2 regions of the Jeotgalibacillus sp. 10bf12 genome follow, and region 2 is predicted to be linked to the other one. Evidence: a T-box and tRNA genes for the amino acid it is inferred to sense, from the RefSeq annotation. Region 2 holds a T-box; the other holds one or more tRNA genes.
What was found. A T-box is a leader RNA that pairs with one kind of tRNA and senses whether it is charged. The one in region 2 lies ahead of DH10bf12_RS15040 (valine--tRNA ligase), so its partner is inferred to be a tRNA-Val.
Positions count from the first base shown of each region.

Region 1: it encodes a tRNA-Val, which carries the amino acid that the T-box ahead of DH10bf12_RS15040 (valine--tRNA ligase) is inferred to sense. The anticodon was not compared.

Region 1 covers NZ_CP200276.1:3,111,890-3,115,137, reverse strand. The annotation lists rRNA gene DH10bf12_RS16305 (23S ribosomal RNA) at 1-1,207, shown strand, start outside; rRNA gene rrf (5S ribosomal RNA) at 1,278-1,393, shown strand; tRNA gene DH10bf12_RS16295 (tRNA-Val) at 1,412-1,487, shown strand; tRNA gene DH10bf12_RS16290 (tRNA-Thr) at 1,492-1,567, shown strand; tRNA gene DH10bf12_RS16285 (tRNA-Lys) at 1,576-1,651, shown strand; tRNA gene DH10bf12_RS16280 (tRNA-Leu) at 1,661-1,745, shown strand; tRNA gene DH10bf12_RS16275 (tRNA-Gly) at 1,762-1,833, shown strand; tRNA gene DH10bf12_RS16270 (tRNA-Arg) at 1,845-1,921, shown strand; tRNA gene DH10bf12_RS16265 (tRNA-Pro) at 1,951-2,027, shown strand; tRNA gene DH10bf12_RS16260 (tRNA-Ala) at 2,045-2,120, shown strand; tRNA gene DH10bf12_RS16255 (tRNA-Met) at 2,152-2,228, shown strand; tRNA gene DH10bf12_RS16250 (tRNA-Ile) at 2,239-2,315, shown strand; tRNA gene DH10bf12_RS16245 (tRNA-Ser) at 2,331-2,423, shown strand; tRNA gene DH10bf12_RS16240 (tRNA-Met) at 2,444-2,517, shown strand; tRNA gene DH10bf12_RS16235 (tRNA-Asp) at 2,524-2,599, shown strand; tRNA gene DH10bf12_RS16230 (tRNA-Phe) at 2,606-2,678, shown strand; tRNA gene DH10bf12_RS16225 (tRNA-His) at 2,696-2,771, shown strand; tRNA gene DH10bf12_RS16220 (tRNA-Gly) at 2,781-2,854, shown strand; tRNA gene DH10bf12_RS16215 (tRNA-Ile) at 2,863-2,939, shown strand; tRNA gene DH10bf12_RS16210 (tRNA-Asn) at 2,947-3,021, shown strand; tRNA gene DH10bf12_RS16205 (tRNA-Ser) at 3,029-3,119, shown strand; tRNA gene DH10bf12_RS16200 (tRNA-Glu) at 3,126-3,197, shown strand.
Region 2 covers NZ_CP200276.1:2,882,139-2,885,386, forward strand. The annotation lists gene DH10bf12_RS15040 (valine--tRNA ligase) at 1-1,932, opposite strand, end outside; T-box leader at 1,999-2,222, opposite strand; gene DH10bf12_RS15045 (hypothetical protein) at 2,328-2,519, shown strand; gene DH10bf12_RS15050 (hypothetical protein) at 2,501-3,248, opposite strand, start outside.

The DNA.
Region 1 (3,248 bases), 230 kb from region 2:
GCAAAATGACCCCGTAACTTCGGGAGAAGGGGTGCTCTATTAGGGTGCAAGCCCGAGAGAGCCGCAGTGAATAGGCCCAGGCGACTGTTTAGCAAAAACACAGGTCTCTGCGAAACCGTAAGGTGAAGTATAGGGGCTGACACCTGCCCGGTGCTGGAAGGTTAAGAGGAGTGCTTAGCGCAAGCGAAGGTGCGAATTGAAGCCCCAGTAAACGGCGGCCGTAACTATAACGGTCCTAAGGTAGCGAAATTCCTTGTCGGGTAAGTTCCGACCCGCACGAAAGGTGCAACGATCTGGGCACTGTCTCAACGAGAGACTCGGTGAAATTATAGTACCTGTGAAGATGCAGGTTACCCGCGACAGGACGGAAAGACCCCGTGGAGCTTTACTGCAGCCTGATATTGAATTTTGGCACAGCTTGTACAGGATAGGTAGGAGCCTTAGAAACCGGAGCGCCAGCTTCGGTGGAGGCATTGGTGGGATACTACCCCGCTGTGTTGAACTTCTAACCCGCGGCCCTTATCGGGCCGGGAGACAGTGTCAGGCAGGCAGTTTGACTGGGGCGGTCGCCTCCTAAAGAGTAACGGAGGCGCCCAAAGGTTCCCTCAGAATGGTTGGAAATCATTCGAAGAGTGTAAAGGCATAAGGGAGCTTGACTGCGAGACCTACAAGTCGAGCAGGGTCGAAAGACGGGCTTAGTGATCCGGTGGTTCCGCATGGAAGGGCCATCGCTCAACGGATAAAAGCTACCCCGGGGATAACAGGCTTATCTCCCCCAAGAGTCCACATCGACGGGGAGGTTTGGCACCTCGATGTCGGCTCATCGCATCCTGGGGCTGTAGTCGGTCCCAAGGGTTGGGCTGTTCGCCCATTAAAGCGGTACGCGAGCTGGGTTCAGAACGTCGTGAGACAGTTCGGTCCCTATCCGTCGTGGGCGCAGGAAATTTGAGAGGAGCTGTCCTTAGTACGAGAGGACCGGGATGGACGCACCGCTGGTGTACCAGTTGTCATGCCAATGGCATCGCTGGGTAGCTATGTGCGGACGGGATAAGTGCTGAAAGCATCTAAGCATGAAGCCCCCCTCAAGATGAGATTTCCCACACGCAAGTGGTAAGATCCCTGAAAGATGATCAGGTAGATAGGTTCGAGGTGGAAGCATGGTGACATGTGCAGCTGACGAATACTAATCGATCGAGGACTTAACCAAATCGGTTGATTCTCGGAAAATCCCTTACTTTGATGAACGTATCCAGTTTTGAAGGCGCGAGCCTTTATAGTCTAGTGATGACAGCGAAGAGGTCACACCCGTTCCCATGCCGAACACGGAAGTTAAGCTCTTCAGCGCCGATGGTAGTTGGGGGTTTCCCCCTGTGAGAGTAGGACGTCGCTAGGCGGTATTACATAATACCGTGGAGAATTAGCTCAGCTGGGAGAGCATCTGCCTTACAAGCAGAGGGTCGGCGGTTCGAGCCCGTCATTCTCCACCATTATGCCGGTGTAGCTCAACTGGTAGAGCAACTGACTTGTAATCAGTAGGTTGGGGGTTCAAGTCCTCTTGCCGGCACCAGTTTTTTCGAGCCATTAGCTCAGTTGGTAGAGCATCTGACTTTTAATCAGAGGGTCGAAGGTTCGAGTCCTTCATGGCTCACCATGTTTTTATGCGGGTGTGGTGGAATTGGCAGACACGCTAGACTTAGGATCTAGTGCCGCAAGGCGTGGGGGTTCAAGTCCCTCCACCCGCACCATTTTAATAGTTACCATGCGGGAGTAGTTCAGTGGTAGAACACCACCTTGCCAAGGTGGGGGTCGCGAGTTCGAATCTCGTCTTCCGCTTACTCTATTCAGCGCCCGTAGCTCAATTGGATAGAGCGTTTGACTACGGATCAAAAGGTTAGGGGTTCGACTCCTCTCGGGCGCGCCATAAGAATACATAGAATAACACATAATCGACGGGGAGTAGCTCAGCTTGGTAGAGCACTTGGTTTGGGACCAAGGGGTCGCAGGTTCAAATCCTGTCTTCCCGACCATCTTTTATAATCATTATGGGGCCTTAGCTCAGCTGGGAGAGCGCCTGCCTTGCACGCAGGAGGTCAGCGGTTCGATCCCGCTAGGCTCCACCATATGTATTTTATGAAGTTACTTTATTTATTGGGCGGCGTAGCTCAGCTGGCTAGAGCGTACGGTTCATACCCGTGAGGTCGGGGGTTCGATCCCCTCTGCCGCCACCAATATAATAAAGGACCTTTAGCTCAGCTGGTTAGAGCAGACGGCTCATAACCGTCCGGTCGCAGGTTCGAGTCCTGCAAGGTCCACCATAGTCTTATCCATACGGAGGTATACCCAAGTCCGGCTGAAGGGATCGGTCTTGAAAACCGACAGGGGTGTAACAGCCCGCGGGGGTTCGAATCCCTCTACCTCCTCCATTTTTTTAACTTAATATCGTCGCGGGGTGGAGCAGTTCGGTAGCTCGTCGGGCTCATAACCCGAAGGTCGCAGGTTCAAATCCTGCCCCCGCAATTATCTGGTCCCGTGGTGTAGCGGTTAACATGCCTGCCTGTCACGCAGGAGATCGCCGGTTCGATCCCGGTCGGGACCGCCATTTTACGGCTTTGTAGCTCAGTTGGTAGAGCAATGGACTGAAAATCCATGTGTCGGCGGTTCGATTCCGTCCAAAGCCATCTTTTTTGTTGTCATGGCGATTGTGGCGAAGTGGTTAACGCACCGGATTGTGGTTCCGGCATTCGTGGGTTCGATTCCCATCAGTCGCCCCATTTGAGTATGCGGGTGTAGTTTAGTGGTAAAACCTCAGCCTTCCAAGCTGATGTCGTGAGTTCGATTCTCATCACCCGCTCCATTATATTTGGGCCTATAGCTCAGCTGGTTAGAGCGCACGCCTGATAAGCGTGAGGTCGGTGGTTCGAGTCCACTTAGGCCCACCATATTTGTTCCACAGTAGCTCAGTGGTAGAGCTATCGGCTGTTAACCGATCGGTCGTAGGTTCGAGTCCTACCTGTGGAGCCATTTTTACGGGGAAGTACTCAAGTGGCTGAAGAGGCGCCCCTGCTAAGGGTGTAGGTCGCGTAAGCGGCGCGAGGGTTCAAATCCCTCCTTCTCCGCCAGTTTTAGGCCCGTTGGTCAAGCGGTTAAGACACCGCCCTTTCACGGCGGTAACACGGGTTCGAATCCCGTACGGGTCATCATTAAAAGCAGCATGCCAATCAAATTGATTGGCATGCTGCTTTTTTGTC
Region 2 (3,248 bases):
GAAATCATCCCAGATAAAGTTATAAAGTGTACGGCCGACTTCACCGAATTCATAGCGGTCAGCAAGGCTCGTTACGTTTTCAATTGTGTCATTCAGACGCGTCAGAATCCACTTGTCAGCGACTGACTTTTTACCGGTCAGGTCAATCTCGTCAAATGTAAGACCATCCATATTCATCAGTGCAAATCTTGATGCATTCCAGATCTTGTTGGCAAAGTTCCAGATTGATTCAACTCTTTCCATTGAGAAACGGAGGTCCTGACCAGGAGATGAACCGGTTGTCAGTACGTAACGCAGTGAGTCTGCACCGTATTGCTCAATCACATCCATCGGATCAATGCCGTTACCGAGGGATTTTGACATTTTACGTCCTTCAGCATCACGCACGAGTCCGTGGATTAGTACATCTTTGAATGGACGCTGGCCCGTAAATTCAACTCCCTGGAAAATCATACGGGATACCCAGAATGCGATGATGTCATAACCGGTTACAAGCGCTGATGTCGGATAGTAGCGCTGAAGATCTGCTGATTCTTCGTCCGGCCAGCCCATTGTTGAAAACGGCCAAAGTGCAGATGAGAACCATGTATCAAGCACGTCGTCATCCTGACTCCAGTTTTCAATATCTTCAGGCGCCTCTTCACCTACATAAAGCTCACCTGTCTCCTTGTGATACCATGCAGGAATCCTGTGTCCCCACCAGAGCTGTCGTGAAATACACCAGTCTCTAATATTCTCCATCCATCTCATATACGTATTTTCAAAACGGTTCGGTACAAAATTAACTTTTCCTTCAGTCTCCTGGATATCCATGGCCTGTTTCGCAAGCGGCTCCATTTTAACAAACCACTGTGTTGAAAGGTAAGGCTCAACAACAGCTCCGCTTCTCTCAGAGTGTCCAACTGAGTGCAGGTGCTCTTCAATTTCAAACAGTATACCGTCTTCCTGGAGGTCTTTTACGATCTGCTTGCGGCACTCGAAACGGTCCATACCTTTATATTTTCCTGCATTGTCATTCATTGAGCCGTCCTCATTCATGACAAGTACACGTTCGAGGTTATGACGGTTACCGATTTCAAAGTCGTTCGGGTCGTGCGCAGGCGTTATTTTTACAGCGCCCGAACCGAATCCCATATCCACGTAATCATCAGCAACAATTTCAATTTCACGCCCTACGATCGGAAGCTTTACAGTTTTGCCGATCAGGTGCTTGTAGCGGTCATCTTCAGGATGCACAGCTACTGCAGTATCACCAAGCATCGTTTCAGGACGCGTAGTCGCAATCTCAATATGACCGCTGCCATCAGTCAGCGGATATCTCATATGATAGAAGGCACCCTGCACATCTTTATGAATTACTTCAATATCTGAAAGGGCAGTTTTTGTTGCCGGATCCCAGTTGATAATATATTCACCGCGGTAAATTAAGCCTTTATTATAAAGGTCAATAAATACCTTTTGAACTGCTTTAGAAAGTCCATCATCAAGTGTAAACCGTTCTCTGCTGTAATCAAGCCCAAGACCGAGCTTAGACCATTGCGCACGGATATGCTGAGCATACTCTTCCTTCCACTTCCATGACTCTTCTAAGAAAGCTTCACGACCAAGCTCATAGCGGGATTTCCCCTGCTCACGGAGCTTTTGATCAACTTTTGCCTGTGTTGCGATTCCTGCATGGTCCATACCAGGGAGCCATAGGACATCATAGCCCTGCATCCGCTTCATTCTTGTCAGAATATCCTGAAGCGCTGTATCCCAGGCATGTCCCAGGTGCAGTTTACCTGTTACGTTTGGAGGCGGGATCACAATTGTATAGGGATCCTTACTTTCATCACTTCTTGCTTCAAATACTTTCTCCTTCAACCACCACTCATAGCGGCCCTCTTCAATCGCCTTCGGATCATACTTTGTAGGCATCGATGTTTCATTCATAGTAAAACCTCCATATTTAAAGTAATAGTCAGCAGCTTTTTCACAACAAAAAAATCCCGTTCGCCATAAAAGGACGAAGGGATTTGATTCGCGGTACCACCTTTTTACACAGACTGATCTCTGTGCACTCAATTAAGATAACGGCTTCTAACCGGCACCGGCTACTTAAATGTTCACCGGTACTGCTCACAGGCGACTTCTGCAGGATCAATTCTGGAAATTCTCTCACCAAATGAATTTCTTCTCTGAAGAACGAAAATCTGCATACTACTCCTGTTCAAGGCATCATATATATGCTCTATCATAATCAAAACGCTGCTGTTTCGTCAATAAAAATCGCAAAAAACCTCTTCCTGCATAAGATAACTAATAAAGTTTCAGGAGAGGAGTCAATGATGGGGAAGAAAATGTTTCCAAAGCCCAAACCGCCATGGTGGAGAAAATGCCGTTGTACACTTCAAAAAATCATCGTCCCGCTCTGTATCTTTCAAACAATCCGTTTACTGTTACTCCCTTCAACGATTGATGTACTGATACTCGGCTTTTTGGTTGGTGTGGCCTGTGTCCTTTATTTTGAATGGATTTGAGTTCCGGGAATACGGATCAGTTCGCCTCTATTAAATGGACGCCTCGATTCGAACTGGTTCACTTTCATCAGTTGGAGCATCGGAATTCCATATCGCTCTGCGACCGTTTCTGGTGTTTCATCCTGTTGAGCGATATGTATTTTTATTACTGTTCGCTCTTCTTCTAAGGATTTAACAAAACGCGTAAAAGTATCTTCACCTTTTTTCTCATTCTGATCTTCTTCAACAAATTCTTCTTCATCATCTACTTCTATTTCTTCTTCAACTTCAACCCTTACTTCTTCATTGAAATCTTTAATAACAGGTTCAGCTGTTATTTCAGGAATCGCCTCAAGTGTTTCAGGTGTGTCTTCAGGAGCTTCCTGAGCTGCCGGCTCTGGTACTTCAGTTTTTTCTGTTATCAACTGTTCAGTTTTCGTTTCTGTCTCCGGTTCAGCAATCCCTTCCCACTCTTCTAATGGATTAGGCAGCACCCTCGGCTCTTCTTCAGCTCTTTCAGGCTTCGGCTCTATTATACCTTCGATCATAATATCAGCAGTCACATTCAGCCTTCCGCTCTCCGGTATCTCATAGTCCACATGATCAATGTACACTTCAACATCCTGCTTTCTCTCCACTCTTGCAGATGAAATGGAGATAGAAAGCGGGAAGTGATGTTCAAAATAAATGAGATCCTCCATTACTACAGATTCCTGTACCTCTGTGTCCTGCAGTGCACGCAGTTGATCA